4 regions of the Paracoccus sp. P2 genome follow, and region 1 is predicted to be linked to each of the others. Evidence: riboswitches for the same ligand, from Rfam matches in the RefSeq annotation. Region 1 holds a riboswitch; each other region holds the start of a gene.
The links. Region 1 has a riboswitch for cobalamin ahead of ACDP63_RS08880 (ribonucleoside triphosphate reductase). Riboswitches for the same ligand answer to the same signal wherever they lie in the genome.
Positions count from the first base shown of each region.

Region 2: it holds a riboswitch for cobalamin, as region 1 does, so the genes downstream of both, ACDP63_RS01240 (ABC transporter substrate-binding protein) here and ACDP63_RS08880 (ribonucleoside triphosphate reductase) in region 1, are expected to answer to the same signal.
Region 3: it holds a riboswitch for cobalamin, as region 1 does, so the genes downstream of both, nrdH (glutaredoxin-like protein NrdH) here and ACDP63_RS08880 (ribonucleoside triphosphate reductase) in region 1, are expected to answer to the same signal.
Region 4: it holds a riboswitch for cobalamin, as region 1 does, so the genes downstream of both, ACDP63_RS04760 (CbtB domain-containing protein) here and ACDP63_RS08880 (ribonucleoside triphosphate reductase) in region 1, are expected to answer to the same signal.

Region 1 covers NZ_JBGOSN010000010.1:90,018-94,952, forward strand. The annotation lists gene ACDP63_RS08865 (hypothetical protein) at 1-962, shown strand, start outside; gene ACDP63_RS08870 (anaerobic ribonucleoside-triphosphate reductase activating protein) at 947-1,573, opposite strand; gene nrdD (anaerobic ribonucleoside-triphosphate reductase) at 1,566-1,748, opposite strand; gene ACDP63_RS08880 (ribonucleoside triphosphate reductase) at 1,763-3,508, opposite strand; cobalamin riboswitch at 3,708-3,921, opposite strand; gene ACDP63_RS08885 (TonB-dependent receptor) at 4,168-4,935, opposite strand, start outside.
Region 2 covers NZ_JBGOSN010000002.1:6,276-11,210, reverse strand. The annotation lists gene ACDP63_RS01245 (FecCD family ABC transporter permease) at 1-879, opposite strand, end outside; gene ACDP63_RS01240 (ABC transporter substrate-binding protein) at 876-1,886, opposite strand; cobalamin riboswitch at 1,980-2,183, opposite strand; gene ACDP63_RS01235 (short-chain fatty acyl-CoA regulator family protein) at 2,178-2,372, opposite strand; partial or broken gene ACDP63_RS01230 (hypothetical protein) at 2,766-2,897, shown strand; gene ACDP63_RS01225 (hypothetical protein) at 2,920-3,150, shown strand; gene ACDP63_RS01220 (hypothetical protein) at 3,329-3,751, shown strand; gene ACDP63_RS01215 (hypothetical protein) at 3,763-3,981, shown strand; gene xrtE (exosortase E/protease, VPEID-CTERM system) at 4,095-4,935, opposite strand, start outside.
Region 3 covers NZ_JBGOSN010000001.1:190,551-195,485, forward strand. The annotation lists gene nrdE (class 1b ribonucleoside-diphosphate reductase subunit alpha) at 1-940, opposite strand, end outside; gene nrdI (class Ib ribonucleoside-diphosphate reductase assembly flavoprotein NrdI) at 922-1,338, opposite strand; gene nrdH (glutaredoxin-like protein NrdH) at 1,347-1,568, opposite strand; cobalamin riboswitch at 1,660-1,851, opposite strand; gene ACDP63_RS00910 (TonB-dependent receptor) at 2,225-4,480, shown strand; gene ACDP63_RS00915 (Fe2+-dependent dioxygenase) at 4,630-4,935, shown strand, end outside.
Region 4 covers NZ_JBGOSN010000005.1:22,175-27,109, reverse strand. The annotation lists gene leuC (3-isopropylmalate dehydratase large subunit) at 1-388, shown strand, start outside; gene ACDP63_RS04775 (hypothetical protein) at 406-987, opposite strand; gene leuD (3-isopropylmalate dehydratase small subunit) at 1,077-1,682, shown strand; gene ACDP63_RS04765 (endonuclease/exonuclease/phosphatase family protein) at 1,673-2,725, shown strand; cobalamin riboswitch at 2,893-3,097, shown strand; gene ACDP63_RS04760 (CbtB domain-containing protein) at 3,134-3,310, shown strand; gene ACDP63_RS04755 (CbtA family protein) at 3,310-4,008, shown strand; gene ACDP63_RS04750 (hypothetical protein) at 4,078-4,611, shown strand; gene bluB (5,6-dimethylbenzimidazole synthase) at 4,611-4,935, shown strand, end outside.

The DNA.
Region 1 (4,935 bases):
GCCGGCTGGGGCCGAGGATCGGCGACCTGTCCCGGGTGGACAGAATCGTGATCCACACCAGCCACCATACGCATCATGTCATCGGCACCGGCGCCAACGACCCGCAGAAGCTGGACCCCAAGGCCTCGCGCGAGACGCTGGACCATTCCATCATGTATATCTTTGCCGTGGCGCTGGAGGATGGCGGCTGGCACCACGAACGCTCCTATGCCCCCGAGCGCGCGAACCGGCCCGAAACCGTGGCGCTGTGGCACAAGATCACCACCGTCGAAGACCCGGAATGGACGCGGCGCTATCACGCCCGCGACCCGCGCGAAAAGGCGTTCGGCGGCCGCGTCGCGGTCACGCTCAGGGACGGCCGGGTGATCGAGGACGAACTGGCGCTGGCCGACGCCCATCCCGACGGCACCCGCCCCTTCGTGCGGGAAAACTATGTCCAGAAGTTCCTGACCCTGTCGGACGGCATCATCGCCACCGCCGAGCAGCACCGCTTCCTCGACGCGGTGCAAGGCCTGCACGACCTGCCCGCCGGGCGGCTGACCTCGGTCGAGATGTTCCGCGAGGTCCGCGCCCGCCTGCCCGGCGTGAAGCTGCTGGCCAACATGACCGAGTTTGGCCGCACCCCCGCCCTGACCGCCGAGGAGTTCCAGGAGCTGGGCTATGACATGGTGATCTGGCCGGTCTCGTCGCTGCGGGTGGCCAACAAGGCGCAAGAGCGGCTTTACGCCGCGCTGGCCCGCGACGGCGCGACGACGGCCATGCTGCCCGAGATGCAGACCCCGGGCCGAGCTTTACGACGCGATCGGGCTCAATGCCTTCGAGGCGCTGGACCGATCCATCGCCCGCAGCGTGCTGCCCGCGCAGGGCGCAAGCGCTTACCGCTCCGCCGGTCCATCCGCCAGCAGCTTCGCGGCGATATGCCGGCCGCGCGGAAGGGGCCGGACCTTCAGTCCCGCAGGTGAACGGGTCGGCTCCGCCGCACGCCGGTGTGGCGGCAGGTCTGCAAGACATGGTCGGCGACACCCAGCGCCGCCAGTTCCGCGCCCATCTGCGCCAGAGCCGCCTCGTCGATCAGTTCGGGATCGACCGTCGTGCGCACCTGATGGGCCGTGCCGCTGGCCAGCAGCAGCCGCAGGCTTTCCCTGGCCCTGTCGCCGCTGCCGGCCGCGCCCGTCACCCGCCGATAGCCGGAAAACGGCGCCTTCACGTCGAAGCCGACCCAGTCGCAAAGCGGCAGCACCGCCGCAAGCCGGGCCGGGTAAGGGCCGGCCGTATGCAGGCCGGTCCTGAACCCCAGGTCCCGGACCGCCCGCATCGCCTGGGGCAGGCCGCGCTGAAGCGTCGGTTCCCCGCCCGAGAACACCACGCCGTCGAGCAGGCTGCGCCGTCCCGCCAGAAAGCCCAGGATCTCTTGCCAATCCAGCGCCCCCTCGGCCTCGGGCGGGATGAGATGCGGGTTGTGGCAATAGGGGCAGTCCCAGGGACAGCCCTGCAGGAAAAGGGTGGCGACCAGCTCGCCCGGCCAGTCGCAGCTGGAGAGGCGCTGCAGGCCGCCGATGCGGATCTCAGCCAAGATCGGCCTGCCGCTCGCTGAAATACAGCCGCTCGCGGAATTCGCCCTTCTTGCCGCGGTTGAACGAGGATACCGGGCGGTGATAGCCCATCACCCGCGTCCAGATCTCGCAGGGCTGGCGTTCCTCATCCGCCAGCAGGATCTCTTCCGGTCCGGTTTTCCGGTCGTCGAACATGGTCTTTTCCTTTCTCAATGCGCGGCCGATTGCCGCTTTTTCGCGATAAGCTCTTCGTCGCAGCGCGGGCAGAACGCGTGTTCGCCCGCGATATGGCCATGCCTGGGGCAGACCGAGAATGTCGGCGTGACGGTGATGTAGGGCAGGCCGAAGTTCTCCAGTGCCCGGCGCACCAGCTTGCGGCAGGCCTCGGCCGAGGACAGCTGCGTGCCCATGTAGAGATGCAAGACCGTGCCGCCGGTGTATTTGCGCTGCAGCGCCTCTTGCCGTTCCAGCGCCTCGAACGGGTCGTCGGTAAAGCCGACCGGAAGCTGGCTCGAGTTTGTGTAGTAAGGCTCGTGTTCGGTGCCGGCCTGGAGAATGCCGGGGAAACGCTTGCGGTCCTCCTTGGCGAAGCGATAGGTGGTGCCCTCTGCCGGCGTCGCCTCCAAGTTATAGAGATGTCCGGTCTGTTCCTGGAAGGCGGTGATGCGCGCCCGCAGATGGTCGAGCAGCCGCAGCGCGAAGCCATGGCCCCAGCTCGTGGTGATGTCATGTGCATCGTCGGTGAAGTTGCGGATCATCTCGTTGATGCCGTTCACGCCCAGGGTCGAAAAATGGTTGCGCAGCGTGCCCAGGTAGCGCCGGCTATAGGGAAACAGCCCGTCGTCCATCAGCCGCTGGATCACCCGGCGCTTGATCTCCAGGCTGTCGCGGCCCAGGTCGAGCAATTCGTCCAGGCGACGCCGGAGCCCGGCCTCGTTGCCCTTGTGCAGATGGCCCAGCCGCGCGCAGTTGACGGTGACGACGCCCAGCGAGCCGGTCTGCTCGGCGCTGCCGAACAGGCCGTTGCCGCGTTTCAGCAGCTCGGTCAGGTCCAGTTGCAGCCGGCAGCACATGGACCGCACCATGTTCGGCTTGAGGTCCGAGTTCAGGAAGTTCTGGAAATAGGGCAGGCCGTATTTCGCCGTCATCGCGAACAGCAGCTTGGCGTTCTCGCTGTCCCAGGGAAAGTCCGGCGTGATGTTGTAGGTCGGGATCGGAAAGGTGAAGACCCGGCCCTTTTCGTCGCCGCGCGTCATCACCTCGATATAGGCGCGGTTGATCATGTCCATCTCGGCCTGCAAGGCGCCATAGGTGAAATTCATTGGCTGACCGCCGATCACGGGCACCTGGTCGCGCAGATCCTCGGGGCAGACCCAGTCGAAGGTCAGGTTGGTGAACGGGGTCTGCGTGCCCCAGCGCGAGGGGACGTTGAGGTTGAAGATCAGCTCCTGCATGGCCTGCCGCACCTCGGCATAGCCCAAGCCATCCTTGCGGATGAAGGGGGCCATATAGGTGTCGAAGGAACTGAAGGCCTGCGCGCCGGCCCATTCGTTTTGCAGCGTTCCCAGGAAGTTCACGATCTGGCCGATGGCGCTGGACAGGCGTTTCGGCGGCCCGGCCTCGACCTTGCCGGGGACGCCGTTGAAGCCCTCGGTCAGCAAGGTGCGCAGCGACCAGCCGGCGCAATAGCCGGCCAGCATGTCGAGGTCGTGGATATGCAGGTCGCCCCGGCGGTGCGCCTCGCCCACGGCAAGCGGATAGACATGCGACAGCCAGTAGTTGGCCACCACCTTGCCCGAGACGTTCAGGATCAGCCCGCCGAGCGAATAGTCCTGGTTGGCGTTGGCATTCACCCGCCAATCGGCACGGTCCAAGTATTCGTTGACCGACGAGGCGACATCGACGGCGACATCCCTTGCCGGCGCGGCGGGCGGGGGCGTAAGCGGCGCCGGCATCAACGCGCCCTCCCTTGCCTGCGGCTTGCTGCCGCCCTTGCGGTGCTGCGGACGGCGACGCCGGCCTCGGCAGGTCTGGTGGTGAAGAATGGCCGCATCTGTTCCCCGTGCTGCTGTGGGCGGGGCAGGCCAGGACGCATGGAGCCCTGCGGCGACAAGGCCGCATTGCCAGGCGCACCGCCGGGACACCCCGCCCGTGGTTCATCGTCATCGTCACGGCAGGTCTCCTGGCTCGCAGGTCGCGGCCCTTGCCGGCCTTCCCAATGCCGTGCGGCACCAGTGGCGTGATCCGGCGCAGGCTCGCTGCTTACAGTTGCGGGGGCAGCGCCGGCCTTGCTCCGAAAGGCGCACCGGCTTCCCTCTTCGCTTTCGGGCCGGATCGACCCGAAAGAACCGTGATGCCTACATATAGGGATTAAGGCGCCGTATCCGTCAAGATGTTGTATTGACCTGCGACACTTTGTCCAAGAGAGGAAGTCAGACCGCTCACAACAACGGGTGCAGCGGACCTGAAGCAGGCCGATACGGTTTTGTACATGCAAATTTTCTGCTTGTGGTAGAGCGTCGTACAATTCGGAACCGGCCAGTCCAGGCCCGATGGATCAGCAGGCTCTTAGAGAAGATGAATGCCCCGATCCTTGTCGGGGCATTCGTTCGCATCAGAAGGTCATCTTCAGGCCGATACCCAGCTCGCGTGGCTCGACCACGGTGGCCTCGAAGCCGCCGATCGAGCGGCTGGCCCGCAGATAGGTCACCGAGCGGTCGTCGAACAGGTTGTTGACATAGGCGAAGGCCTGCAGGTTCTCGCGCGGTTGCCAGGTCAGCCGGGCATTGGCCACGGTATAGGAATCGACCCAGGTGTCGCGGTCCTCGTTGTCGTCGGAATAATAGCCGTCGGTATGGCGCAGCTGGCCGCTGAGCCGCCATTCCGGGGTGATGTCCCAATCGGCCGCCAGCGAAAGCGTATAGTCCGGGGACCGGCCGAAGCGATGGCCCTGGTAATCCGCCGCCGCGCTGGTGAAGCGGCTGATCTCGGTATGCAACAGGCCCAGCCCCGCCTTGACCCGCAGATTGTCGCGCAGCAGATAGTCCATCCCCAGTTCCAGGCCATAGGACTTGGCGCGCTCGGCATTGACGGTGATCGAACTGCCGATGTTCTCGGGCAGGCTGGTCACGACATAGCGCTGCGCATCATGGAGCTGGGTGTAGAACAGGTTGCCGGTCAGTTCCAGCCGGTCGTCGAGCAACCGGGTGCGGCCGAAGATCTCGTAGTTCCACGAGGTCTCGGCGTCGAAGGGCACGTATTCCCCGCTGGTCAGGTTCAGCGTCACCCCGCCTGGGTTGTAACCCTTGCTGATCATGGCGCCGATGCGGGTCGATGCGTCCAGGTCATAGGCCAGCGCGATCCTGGGCAGCCAGGCGTCGAA
Region 2 (4,935 bases), on a different contig from region 1:
GCGCGGCCCGACGAGGATGCGCATCGCATGCGGCACCACCAGCCCGACGAAGCCGATGGCCCCGGCGATCGAGACCATGATCGCCGTCGCCAGCGAGGCCGTTCCGATCAGCAGCACCTGCGTGCGCCGCAGGTCGATGCCCAGCGACGCGGCGCTTTCCGCGCCGAAGGCAAAGGCGTCGAGCGCGCGCGCATGCCACAGCGCCACCCCCAGCGCCAGCGCCGCCATCGGGACCGCGACCCAGCTGTCGGGCCAGCGCACGCCGGACAGGTTGCCCAGCAGCCAGAACATGATGCCGCGCGCCTGCTCGGCGCTGGCCGATTGCGCGATGATCAGCGCGGTCAGCGCGTTGAACATCTGCGAGCCGGCGATGCCCGCCAGGATGATGACCCCGGCGCCGCGCATCCCGGTCCCGCCGCCGGCGGCGCGCGCCAGCGCCGCCACCAGCGCGAAGGCGGTCAGCGCCCCGGCAAAGGCGCCCGCCGACATGCTGAGCAGCCCCGCGCCGATCCCCGCCACCGCGACCGTGACCGCCCCGGTCGAGGCCCCGGCCGAAATCCCCAGCAGATAGGGCTCGGCCAGCGGGTTGCGCAGCAGCGCCTGCAGGATCAGCCCCGACAGCGCCAGGCTTGCGCCACCGCAGGCCGCGACCACCGCCCGCGACAGCCGGTAATGCCAGATCACGCTGGCGTCGATCGGATCGAGCGCGGCCGAGCCAAGCCCGGCCTTGACCGCCAGCACCTCGATGACGGTGGCCAGCGGAATGCGCGTCTCGCCCACCGCCGTTCCGAAGAGCAGCGCCGCGACCAGCACGGCGGGGGCCAGCCACAGCCAGCCCCGATTGCGCCCCGTGCTGCGGGTCGCGGCGCGCGCCCTCATTTCAGGTCGAACCCGGCCAGCGAGTCAGCCAGCGATTCCAGCGCATAGATCGCGCGCACCGAGGGGTCCATCGCATTGGCCGGCATGGTCAGGATGCGGTCGTTCTTTACCGCCCCCATCTCGCTCGTCACCGGGTCCGAGGTCAGGAAATCCCGCTTGACGGCGATGTCGTCGGCCGGAAAGCGGCGCCGGTTCATCTCGGCGGCAACGATGAAGCTGGGATTGGCCTTGCTGATGGTTTCCCAGCCCACGGTCGGCCATTCCTCGGCCGAGGCGACGACGTTCCTGACCCCCAGCTTGGACATCATCCAGCCCGGCACGCCATTGGCACCCGCGACATAGGGGTCGATCTCGATCTCGGCCGAGGAATACCAGAACAGGCCCGACACCGTTTCGGGCAGGTCCAGCGCCTGCGCCCGCTCGACCGCCGCCGCCTCGCGTGCCTTCAGGTCGGCGATCACCGCGGCCCCGCGATCCTGCACGTCGAAGATCGCCGCCAGTTCCTCGATGCCCTGGTAGAGCAGCGCGGTGTCGAACAGGACCGAGCGCGCGCCGTCCATGCTTTGCGTATTGTCCTTGCCGACGCATTCGGTGGGCATGATCCAGCTGGGGATCTGCGCGTCGTCGAACATCTCGCGTGTGCCGACCACGCCCTGCGGGCCGATCATCCATTCATAGGCCGTGACCACCAGCCCAGGCTTCTTGGCCAGCACGCTTTCGAAGCTGGGGGCGTTGTCGGCCAGCCGCTCGACCCCGGCATCCGCCTCGGCAAATTCGGGCAGGACGGGGTTGATCCACAGCGCCGTGCCCGCCACCTTGTCGGCCAGCCCCAGCATGTAGAGGATCTCGGTCGTGCTTTGCCCGACGCTGACGACGCTTTCGGGCGCCTTGTCGAAAGTGACTTCGTGGCCGCAGCTGGTCAGCGTCAGCGGGTATTCGGTGGCCCCGAACGCCGCCATCGGCGCCAGGGTGAACGTGGCGATCATCGCCGTGGTGAGCCTTGGCATGATGTTTCCTTCCGCTACATCATGAACAGGCCGGATGAGCGGATGGAGACCGGGCGAATGCCGGTCGCAACCCCTCCCGAGCCGACCCGCTCGGATTGGTCAAACGTCGTCGGCAGGTCTCCTGACTGGCGGGTCACGGCAGGGATGCGGCCTTCCCATGGCGCGGAGCCACAGTGGCATTCTCGCATCCTGCTCGCCGCCTACAGTTGCGGGGGCAGTTCCGGTTCGGGACGCCTGCGGGCGCCCCGGCGGATTCCCTTTCAATTCCTTGCGGAAACCGACGCGCCTTCCCTAGCTTCTGGCGCGGGCGCTGGCAAGCGGCAGCATGGCCGGCCGGCTTGCCGCTGCCGCGCCACGGCTGCCCCCGGCCCGGTCCCGCCGCACGAAGAAGAACGGGATGCCGCGCGCCTCGGGGCGTTGCAGCGTGGACATACGATGCGCGGTCTGCTCGAAACTGGCACCGAAGCGGTGGCCCAGCAGTTCCACGTCGTAGCGCGCCGATCTGGAACCGGCGGCTGGACTGCCCCAGCAGTTCGGACAGCATCAGCTCGCCCCTGACCGGGGCGGGCAGGATGCGCACCGCGATGCCATGCGCGGCCAGCCGGCCGGTCAGCGCCATATGTGGCTCGTTGCGGTGCCGCGCCAGCGCCTCGGCCAGTTTCTCGGCCGCGCGGTCCAGCCTATCGACGTAATTGCGCCGGGCATAGAGCCAGTTCCGGACCGCATCGACCGGGCGCGATCTGCCCGACTATCTGCCGCAAACGCGCGAGATCCGGCAGGGCATCTGGCAGGCCGCCTTCGTTCCGCCGGCGCTGGAGGATCGCCGGGTCGAGATCATCGGGCTGCTGGGACCATGTCTTCAGCCATATCGAGCCCGCGATGCTGCTGAACCCGCATCAGGGCCGGATCACCGAGGCGGGCGTGCGGCTGAACATCCAGGTCTGCGTCGAATACCTGGCGCAATGGCTGTCGGGCCGCGGTGCGGTGCCGATCCGAAACATGATGGAGGATGCCGCCACCGCCGAGATCAGCCGTGCCCAGCTGTGGCAATGGCTGCGCCGCGGTCGCGCTGGAGAGCGCCGCATGGCAGGGCGATCTGATGCAAGCCGAGATCGTCCGCATCCTCGACCGGCTGGGCCCGAACGGGCTCCATCGCGGCCATTACGCCGCGGCCGCGCGCATCCTGCGAGAGGCGGCGACGGCCGAGACCTTGCCCGATTTTATCACCCTGCCGGCCTATGCCGTGCTGAACGCGCTGGACTGAGGGGCCCCGATGGACATCATCCGCACGCTTGCTCCCTTTGGCGGGCCGCTTGCCCCGGATGCCCCGCCTTGCCGCCGGCCGCGCCTGCCGATTCCCGGACCGATCATGCGGAAAGGAAGCATCATGAGCAGAAAGACCTTTTCGGCAATACATCAAATGGCTGAAGGTGGAGCCGATCATGGACGCAAACCCGATCCGCGAGGGCACGGGGCGCCGGCGCGTGATCGAGGATTGCATCGCCTCGCTGACCTTGGGCGGCGCCGACCTGTTGTGGATCGAGACCGATACGCCCAACGTGGACGAGATCGCCGGCATGGTGGCCGAGATCCGCAAGGCGGTGCCCGATGCCAAGCTGACCCATAACAACGCGCCCGGCTTCAACTGGACGCTGAGCCTGCGCAAGCAGCTGCGGGCACAATGGCTGGCCGAGGGCCGGATCGGCAAGGCCGACCATCGTGACGGCAGTGCGCTGATGAAGCCCGATTTCGACGATACCGGCCAGGACCGCGAGGCCGACGCCCGGCTGCAACGCTTCCAGGCCGACATATCGGCCCGCGCGGGCGTGTTCCGCAACCTGACCATGCTGCGACCTTCCACCTGACCGCCAAGCCGGTGGACGAACTCAGCCGCGGCAATTTCGGCGCGGAAAAGATGCTGGCCTATGTGCAGACCGTGCAGCGCGAGGAGATCCGCCGCGGCATCTCGGCGGTCAGGCACCAGCACGAGGTCGGCTCGGACCTGGGCGACACGTTCAAGGAGATGGTGGCGGGCGAACGCGCGCTGAAGGCGGGCGGGCATGCCAATACCATGAACCAGTTCGCCGCAGGATAGGCCGGGATCGGGCTGCGGGTCGCCCGCCTTCGGTGGGTTCGCTCAACACCCCCCGGCCTGCCCGCGACGCCCCGATCCCTTGGGGCGTCGCTTTTCCGTCGTCGCGCCCGTGTTCAGATCAATGCCCAGTTGCCGCTGGCCGCCGCGGCGGCGAAGACCACGAGGTTCGCCGCCGCATGCGCCCATACCGCGTCGGTCAACCTGCCGCGGCGCTTGTAGACCGCGGCAAAGGCCAGCCCGGCGACGAAGGCCGCCGCGCCGCTGTCATGGAGCAGCGCGAAGGCGGCCGAGGAAACCAGAACGGCGCCTGCCTGGCCGGCCGGGCCGGGCAGTTTCAGCAGGTGGCCCAGCAGGTAGCCCCGGAAGGCCGCCTCCTCGATCAGGGGCACCAGCAGCACGGTGCCGACCAGGCGCAGGACGATCCAGCTTGCCGCCGCAAGCCCGAGCCCGGCGAAGGGCGGCGGGGCCGGCTCGGCCCCCGCAGCGACGCCGGCGGCAATCCACATGATACCGACCGCGACGCCCGCCAGCAGCGGCAGCGGATCGACGCGCCAGTCGAGCCGGGCCCAGACCGGAAGGAACAGGACCAGCCCCGCGCCCATCGCCGGCACCCGGTATGGGTAGGCCGCCTCGGGATTGGTGAAGAATGTCGATACGAAAAGCCCCGAGAGCAGCAGGACCAGCAGCGGCACCAACATCGCGCTGACCGGATCGTGCCGGAAGGCGGCTGTCTTTGCGCCAAAGGCCGGGCCGGGCTTTTCGCCGCGCCACAGCGCCGGCACCAGATGCGCCGCGCCGATCATCCCGATGCTCAGCAGGGTGAACAGCAGCCAGCCCGCGTAGCTGTGAAAGGCATTGACCGCCAGGTCGGGCGATATGCGCGCCCCGATCCAGATCAGGGCCGCGATGCGCAGCACGTTGAGGCCGAAACTGGCCAGCAGCCCGACCGGCAGC
Region 3 (4,935 bases), on a different contig from region 1:
AGACCCGCTCCACGTCATGGGGCGAGAACAGATACATGTCCTCGTTGCGCTTGGCGAGCTCGAAGGTCACGTCGGGGATGACCACGCCGAGCGACAGCGTCTTGATGCGGATCTTCTCGTCGGCATTCTCGCGCTTGGTGTCGAGGAAGCGCAGGATGTCGGGGTGATGCGCGTTCAGGTAGACCGCCCCCGCGCCCTGCCGCGCGCCCAGCTGGTTGGCATAGGAAAAGCTGTCCTCCAGCAGTTTCATTACCGGGATGACGCCCGAGGACTGGTTCTCGATCCCCTTGATCGGCGCGCCGGCCTCGCGCAGGTTGGTCAGCATCAGGGCGACGCCGCCGCCGCGCTTGGAAAGCTGCAGCGCCGAATTGATGCCGCGGCCGATGCTCTCCATGTTGTCCTCCAGCCGCAAGAGGAAGCACGAGATCAGCTCGCCCCGCGACTTCTTGCCGGCGTTCAGGAAGGTCGGCGTCGCCGGCTGGAAGCGGCCCGACAGGATTTCCTCCATGAAGCGCATGGCGAGATCCTGGTCGCCGCGCGCCAAGGCCAGCGCGACCATGACCACCCGGTCCTCGTAGCGTTCCAGATAGCGCCGCCCGTCGCGGGTCTTCAGCGTGTAGCTGGTATAATACTTGAAGGCGCCCAGGAAGGTCGGAAAGCGGAACTTCCGCGCATAGGCCGCGTCCCAGATCCGGTGCAGGAACTCGCGCGGATACTGCTCCAAGACTTCGGCCTCGTAATAGCCCTCGTCCACCAGATAGCCCAGCTTCTCGTCCAGCGAGTGGAAGAAGACGGTGTTCTGGTTGACATGCTGCAGGAAATACTGCCGCGCGGCCTTGCGATCCGCGTCGAAGCGGATGCGGCCCTCGCCGTCGTAAAGGTTCAGCATCGCGTTCAGCGCGTGATAGTCCAGCTCGGCCTTTACGCCATCGTCAAGCATTCCGTCCCCCAGAATTTCTCAAGCCCCGCCCGGACGCGGGAAAGATCATTGTCGTCGCCCGCCAGCTCGAAGCGGTAAAGCACGGGCACGTTGCATTTTGCGGCGATCACCCTGGCCGACAGGGCGAAGGCGGTGCCGAAATTGCGGTTGCCGCTGCCGATCACGCCGCGCAGCAGGCCGCGGCGGGCGGGATCGTTCAGAAAACGGATCACCTGTTTCGGCACCGCGCCGCGTCCCTCGCCATCGGCATAGGTCGGGCAGATCAGCACATAGGGCGCCGCGGGCTGCGGCAGCGCGTCGCGCGGCGAGACCGGAATGCGCCCGGCCGCCAGCCCCAGCCGCGCGACGAAGCGCGCGGTGTTCCCCGAGGCCGAGGAATAATAGACCAGCCCGCCCATGGCGCCGGTCAGGACAGCCGGCCGATCATGTCGGGCCGGAAGCCCGCCCAATGCGCATCGCCGGCGACGACCACCGGGGCCTGACGATAGCCCAGCGAGGCGACCAGCTCCATCGCCGCCTCGTCCTCGGTCAGGTCGACCAGCCGATAAGCCAGGCCGCGCGCGTCGAGCGCCCGCGTGGTGGCGGTGCATTGCACGCAGGCGGGCTTGGAGTAAACGGTGATGGGCATGGCCCGGCTCCTTCTGTTCTGTCGGCAAGAGGGGGCCGGGCCGATGGACATGCCACCGGACCCTGTTCCAGCCCCGCGCCCGCCGCACGGTTTCGTTCTTTCGCGCCATGGCAGGTCTTCTGACTTGCGGGTCTCGGCTCGGCCGGCCTTCCCGGAGCCTGGGCTCCAGTGGCATTCCAGCGTCGCTCGCCGCTTACAGCTGCGGGGGCAGTGCCGGCTTTTCACCGGCTTCCCTTTTCATCCCCGAGTCGGCCCCAGGGCAACCATGACCCCCGCAGTTAGCCACGGGTCACAGGCCGGGTCAATCCAGATTTAGTGGGCGATGGCACTGTTCTTGGAACATCTGGTGGGCCGCCGGGATCGCGGGCAGGGGCTGGATATGCTGCCGGCGGCGGTGATGACGGGCCATGGCGCGGGCGCAGCACCCGGCAGACTGTTGGATTATGGCAACAGGCGAGGTTGCGGAGCCGGGAAATGACGCTGCGTCGTTTGACAAGGTATGACAATTTGTCCTCTTGCGTTGATCAAGCGCAGCCGGACCGCGGTTTCACCCCGCTTTCCGCTGCGCGAACGCGCAAGCCATTGATGAGCCAGCACCTTCCTGTCGTTTCCGCCTTGAGGCGGTTGCGACTCATCTTTCGTGCCGGGATCAACCCATGAACAAAACCCATCCCAAACCGCCTGCCTCGGGGTCAGCCGCGCAATTGCTGCCGACCCTGGGCTTGCTGCCCGTGCTGGCCATCTCGGCCGGCGTGGCCGGCCCCGCCCAGGCGCAGGATACCGTTACCCTGGACACGGTGGTCATCCGCCGCCAGCAGGGCAACGAGGCCGAGACCAGCTACAAGGTCACCGAGAGCGCCTCGGACAAGGCCACCGCGCCGCTGCTCGACACGCCCAAGACCGTGACCGTCGTCACCGCGCGCCAGATCGAGGAGCGCGGCCAGACCTCGGTCGCGGACGTGCTGCGCACCACGCCGGGCGTCACCCTGGGCGCGGGCGAGGGCGGCGTGCCGCAGGGCGTGCGCCCCTATATCCGCGGCTTCGAGGCCAGCCAGGACATGCTGGTCGACGGCATGCGCAACGCCTCGCGCACGCAATACGAGGCCTTCAACCTGGAATCGATCGAGATCAGCAAGGGTCCGGGCGGCGTCTATTCCGGCGCCGGTTCGACCGGCGGCACCATCAGCCTGAACAGCAAGACCCCGCAGTCGGGCGCCTTTGACGAGGTGGCGCTGTCCTATGGCACCGGCAACTATGTCCGCGGCACGCTGGATTCGAACCGTGAATTCGGCGCGATCGGCCTGCGCCTGAACCTGATGGGGCAGCACGTCGACGATCTGGGCGGGCGCGACGGCGTCGAGTCCCGGCGCTTCGGCGTGGCGCCCAGCATCAGCTATCGCCTGACCGACGACAGCAAGATCACCGCCGGGCTGTATTACTACAAGGACGAGGATACGCCCGATTACGGCGTGCCGATGTCCAATGCGAGCACGCCGGCGGCATGGCGGCGTGGTTCGGGCACCAGCGTCGACCCGTTCCTGCCGGCCGATGTCGAGCCCGATACCTTCTACGGCCTGCACGCGCGCGATTTCCGCGATCTCGAATCCGCCTCGGGCTATGTGAAGTTCGAACATGCCTTCTCGGACAGCCTGCGGCTGACCACGGCCCTGCGCAAGGCGCGCGACACCAACACCTATGTCGTGACCTCGCCGACCTCGGGCAGCGACGGGCTGGTGTCGCGCAGTTCCAAGGCTTCGGACCGGGTGAACGAGACCGTGTCGTTCAACGCCCAGCTTTCGGGCGAGGCACGGGCCTGGGGCGTCGAGCATCGCTTCGCGGTCGGGGTGGACATCGCCAATTCCCGCGCCGCCACCCGCCGGCTGGCGGTGAACAATCCCGACCCGATGCCGACCTCGCCCTATGAGAATCCGAATCCCGGCGCGTTCTGGGGCGGCAGCATCGAGCGCGGCGGCGAGACCGGCTACAGCACCACCAAGTCGCGCGGCGTCTACGCGCTGGACACCATCACCTTCACCCCGCAATGGGAGGTGACGGTGGGGCTACGCTGGGACGATTACAGCGTCGACAGCGTCACCCATGCGACCGAGGATGATCCACGCGCGAGCAACGACAACGATTCCGATTTCCTGAACGGGATGCTGGGCGTGGTTTACAAGCCGGTGCCCAATGGCTCGATCTATGCCTCGGCCAGCACCTCCTCGAACCCGGCGGGCGAAGGCGCGGGCACCGGCGGCAGCAATGCCTCGGACGATCTGGACAGCCTCGATCCCGAGCGCAGCGTGAATTACGAGATCGGCACGAAATGGCTGGTGCTGAACGATCAGCTTGAGCTGAGCGCGGCGCTGTTCAGGACCGAAAAGGACAATGCCCGCGTCACCAACGCCCTGGGCGAGACCGAAAATATCGGCAATACCATCGCCAAGGGCATCGAGCTGGGCTTTGCCGGCCAGCTCACCGAGCGCTGGGGCATCTGGGGCGGCTATGTCTATCAGGACGTCAAGCTGAAGGACGGCGGCTGGAGTACGCCGCGCGGCGGCGGCGATCCCTATCCGAACCCCGCCACCGGCAAGCAGGTCGTGAAGATCCCGCGCAACAGTTTCTCGCTGTGGACGACCTATGACTACAGCCCGGAACTGACGCTGGGCGGCGGCGTGACCTATACCGGCAAGCGCATGGCCAGCTATTCGCAGAACGGCGATGCCGATGCCGGCCTGCCGTCAAGCTGGCGCACCGACCTGATGGCGGCCTATCGGCTGAACGAGGCCACGGCGTTGCAGCTCAACATCAACAACGTCTTCGACCGCCAGATCTATACCGACTCGCATAGCGGGCAATTCGCCAATATCGAGCCGGGGCGGAATTTCGTGCTGACGCTGAAGCACGCGTTCTGAGGATCGCGTCGCCACCGCTTCGGGGACGGCTTTCGGGCCGTTCCCTCTCGCTCGCGCTGCGGGCATTCCCAAAATCCGACAAAAACGCTTAACTTTCTGCGGCCCCGGCCCTATCCTGCGCCCGCCGCATTCCACCGCAGGAGAATCCCATGCTCGTCACCATTCCGGATCTGCTGACGCCCGAGGAGGTCGCCTATATCCGGCAGGTGCTGGAGGGTACCGACTGGGTCGACGGCCGCAGCACCGCCGGCGATCAGGCGGCCAAGGTCAAGCTGAACCTCCAGGTGCCGGTGGACAGCCCGGTGGCACGCGAACTCAGCGGCATCGTCATGCGGGCGCTGGGGCGCAGCCCGGTCTATTCCTCGGCCGCGCTGCCCCTGCACGTGCTGCCGCCGATGTTCAACCGCTATGACGAGGGCATGACCTTCGGCGCCCATGTCGACGGCTCGATCCGG
Region 4 (4,935 bases), on a different contig from region 1:
CTTCATCGGTTCCTGCACCAATGGCCGGATCGAGGACCTGCGCGCCGCCGCCGGCATCCTCAAGGGCCACAGGCTGGCGCCGGGCGTGCGCGGCATGGTCGTGCCGGGCTCGGGCCTGGTCAGGATGCAGGCCGAGGAGGAGGGTCTGGACAAGATCTTCATCGACGCCGGCTTCGAATGGCGGCTGGCCGGCTGCTCGATGTGCCTGGGCATGAACCCCGACCAGCTGGCGCCCGGCGAACGCTGCGCCGCGACCTCGAACCGCAATTTCGAGGGCCGCATGGGCCGCGGCGGCCGCACCCACCTGATGTCGCCGGTCATGGCGGCGGCGGCGGGCATCAAGGGCCACCTGACCGATGTGCGCGAACTGCTGGCGGAAACCGTCTGATGCTTCGGGTGGGGCCCCTAGCGGCCCCGCCGCAGAAGCATCAGGGCGTTGTTCGCGATCAGCACCAGCCCGGCGTTCTCGAACCAGAAATTGAGCCCGAGCTTCGCGAAGTCCAGGCTGAGGAGCCTGTCCACATGATGAAAGCCCACCGCGCGCACCAGCACGAAGCCGCACAGCAAAGCCAGCCCCGCCAGGGCAAGGCCGTTGCGGCGCATGCGCCCGCGCAGGGTGTTCGTCGCCCAGGCCAGCGCGATCGCCACGCCCAGCACCAGCCCGGCGATGAAGGCCAGCTGCACCAGATGGCGGTCGTCGTACCAGCCCTGCGCCCGCGCCATGCAGCGCCCGGCAGCCGTCAGCGCGGTCTGCAGGTCAAGCTGCTTGTTCAGCCCCAGGAAGGCCATCAGCCCGGCGGTCGTCAGCCACAGCCCGCGCGCAGCGCCGGCCGGACGGCGGCGCAGCACCATGACGGCCAGCACGAAGCATATCAGATACGAGAGCACCGTCAGCCAGCCGGTGATCTCGGGGTCTCCGATCTGCGGCCTCCAGTCGCGCGCGATGCAGGCGCGCAGGGCCGCAAAGCTGGAAAACCCGAAAAACATCAGCGAAGCCCTTTCCATGCCGCAAGGCGCCGGACGGGTCTCGGTTAACGGGCCACGGCGGCCCAAGTCAATTCTGCGAGGATCACGACATGGACAAGTTCACCACCCTGACCGGCATCGCGGCGCCCATGCCGCTGGTCAATATCGACACCGACATGATCATCCCGAAACAGTTCCTGAAGACGATCCACCGCTCGGGTCTGGGCAAGAACCTGTTCGACGAGATGCGCTATGACGCCGAGGGCAACGAGATCCCGGATTTCGTGCTGAACCAGCCGGCTTACCGCGAGGCACAGATCATCGTCGCCGGCGACAATTTCGGCTGCGGCTCCTCGCGCGAGCATGCGCCCTGGGCGCTGCTGGATTTCGGCATCCGCTGCGTGATCTCCACCAGCTTCGCCGACATCTTCTACAACAACTGCTTCAAGAACGGCATCCTGCCTATCGTCATGCCGCAAGAGGTGGTGGATGTGCTGATGGAGGACGCGAAAAAGGGCGCCAATGCCCGCATGACCGTGGACCTGGAAAACCTGACCGTGACCACCTCGGACGGGCAGAGCTTCCCCTTCGAACTGGACCCGTTCCGCCGCCATTGCCTGCTGAACGGGCTGGACGACATCGGCCTGACCATGGAAAAGGCCCCCGCCATCGACGCCTACGAGGCGCAGATGGCCCAGAGCCGGCCTTGGGTGTAAGGCCGCTGGCCGGGGCGGCCCTGCTTGCCATCCTGGGCCTGGCCGCCCATGCCGATCCGCTGCGGATCGCGACCTACAGCCCCGACCTGTCGCGCGACGGGCCGGGGCTTTTGTTGCGCGACCTGGGCCGCAAGGACGCTCAGATCGAGGCGGTGGTGCAGGTGCTGGCGGAAACCCGCCCCGACATCCTGCTGCTGACGCATTTCGACTGGGACCACGACGGCCGGGCGCTGGACGCCTTTGCCGCAAGGCTGGCCGAGGCCGGGCTGGACTATCCGCACCGCTTCGCCACCCGGCCGAATTCCGGCATGGCGACAGGGCTGGACCTGAACGCAGACGGGCGGCTGGGCAGCGCCGACGATGCGCAGGGCTTCGGCACCTTCTCCGGCCAGGGCGGCATGGCGATCCTGTCGCGCCACCCGATCGGGCCGGTGACGGATTACACGGCCTTCCTGTGGCGCGACCTGCCCGGCCACCTGATGCCGCCGCTGCCCGAGGAAGCGGCGGCGATCCGCCGCCTGTCCTCGACCGCGCATTGGGACGCGGTGGTCACGGTCGCCGGCCGGCCGCTGCACCTGCTCGCCATGTCCGCGACGCCGCCGGTCTTCGACGGACCCGAGGATCTGAACGGCCGGCGCAACCATGACGAGCTGGCCTTCTGGCTGCATCACCTGCCCGACGGCCCCTTCGTACTGGCCGGCAACCTGAACCTCGACCCCCTGGACAGCGAGGGCCGGCCCGAGGCGCTGGCCCGGATCATGGCGCATGTCACCGACCCCCTGCCTCGCAGCGCCGGCGGCACCGCGGCCAAAGGCGGCGTCAACGACGGCCACAAGGGCGACCCGGCGCTGGACACCGGCGACTGGCCGGACGACAAGCCGCCGGGCAACCTGCGCGTGGATTACGTCCTGCCCGCGAAAGGGCTGGCCGTGCTGGGCTCGGGCGTGTTCTGGCCGGCCGAGGGCCCGCTGGCCGAGGCCGCGCTGGCGGCTTCCGCGCACCGGCTGGTCTGGGTCGACCTGGACTGGCCGCCGGAACCCTGATTGGCACGGCCTACCCGCCACCCGGCGATTCCGCCAGCCCGATCCCCCGCCATCTTCTTCGTTCTCCAAATACCCATGCGGCAGCGCCGCCCGCCGACCCGTCGCCCGCTCTCCGACCCCGCCGCAGCTTCCCCCCGATTCCGCTTGCCGCCGCCGCGCCATCGCAGGTAACATGCGCGTGTATCGGTGCCCCTTTCCGGGGCCAAAAGGGAATGCGGTGCAGCCCTGGGCATCCAGGACCAAATCCGCAGCCGCCCCCGCGACTGTAAGCGGAGAGCGGACGCCCATCGCGCCACTGGCCATCCGGCCGGGAAGGCGGGCGTCTGCCGTGACCCGCAAGCCAGGAGACCTGCCGATGCATGGAACCGCAACGTCGTCGGGTTGGACGACATAAGGAAAGGGTCGCAGATGACCGCAAAACCCATGACCGCCGCAGGGGCCAGCCGCGCCTCGGTGCTGTTTCCCGCCATCGCCGCCTTCGCGATCGGCTTCGGGCTGATCTTCATGTCCGGGCTGGTGCAGGCCGAGACCCTGCATGACGCCGCCCATGACGTGCGTCACGCCACCGGCTTCCCCTGCCACTGATGTTCTCGCGCATTCTGACCAGCGGATTGATCGCTGGCGCTGCAACGGGGCTGATTGCCGCCCTGTTGCAGCTTTGGTTCGTGCAGCCCGTGCTGCTGCATGCCGAACTGTATGAATCCGGCCAACTGGCGCATTTCGGCGCCGAAGCCGTCAGCGCGCATCAGGATCTGGGATCCTTCGAATGGACCCGCAACCTGCTTTCGGTCCTGTTCACCATGATGGTCTATGCCGGCTACGGGCTGATGCTGGTGGCGCTGATGGCGGTTTCCGAATCGCGGGGCAACGCGGTCACGGCGCGGCAGGGGCTGCTTTGGGGCCTGGCCGGCTATCTGACCATGCAGCTCGCCCCCGCCTTCGGCCTGGCCCCGGAAGTGCCGGGCGTCGCCGCCGCCGATGTGCAGCTCCGCGCGATCTGGTGGCTGGGCACCGCCGCCACCACCGGGCTCGCGCTGTGGCTGGTCGCCTTCGGCAAGGGCTGGGCGGCCTGGGGCGCGGCCATCGTGCTGATCCTGGCGCCGCATCTGATCGGCGCGCCGCAGCCCGACAGCTATGCCGGCCCGGTCCCGCCCGAGCTTTCGGCGGAATTCGCCGGCCGGGCGCTGGGGGCGGGCGCGATGGCCTGGGCCCTGCTCGGCCTGCTGGCCGGCTGGTTCTGGCAGCGCGAAGGCCAAGGCGCACCGGTGCCGCAGGCCGCCTGATCGGCGCCGCAACCCTTCCGGCCGGGCGTGCCTGCCGCGCCCGGCTGTTCCATGAAACGGGGAAAAGACATGGATCGCTCGATCCCGATGCTGCTGATCGGTCTGGTCTTCGGCGGCGGCATGGGCTTCGTCATCGCCGCCGCCAACGGCATCACGCTGGACGGCCACGACCACGGCGCGCATGGCCATGGCGCCCAAGCCGCGGCGCATGACCACGGCGCGCCCATCGACCTGCCCGCCGGCAGCGCCACCGCCGCGGCCCGGCTGGAGCCCGACAGCACCGCGGGCTGGAACCTGTTCATCAAGGCCGAGGGCTTCTGCTTTGCCCCCGAACATGCCGGGCTGGCCGACCGCCGGGGCGAGGGCCATGCGCATCTTTACCTCAACGGCGCCAAGATCGCCCGGCTCTACGGCCCGGCCCATCACCTCGACGCGCTGGGGCCCGGAGACCGGCTGCGGGTCGAGCTGAACTCGAACGACCACCGCCCGCTGACCGTCTCCGGCTGGCCGCTTGCCGTCGAGCTGACCGTGCCCGACCGGCCGGTGGGCATCCGCGCCGGGGCCGCGGGCCTGCCCGACAGCGCGATCTGCGCGGCGCCGTGATGGAGTTCGGCGCCGAGGACAAGGCCGCCTTGCAGCGCATCCTGCGCTGGCGCCGCGACGTGCGGCATTTCCGCGACGCCCCGGTCCCCGAACCGCTGCTGGAGGAATTGCGCGCGGCGATGGAACTGTCGCCCTCGGTCGGCAATGCCCGGCCCTGGCGGGTGATCCGCGTCGAAAGCCCCGATCTGCGCGCCGCGATCCGCGCCGATTTCCTGCGCTGCAATGCCCAGGCCGCCACCCGCTACCAGGGCCGGCAGCGGCAGGCATACGATGCGCTGAAGCTGGCCGGGCTGGACCGCGCCCCGGTCTGGCTGGCCGTCTTTA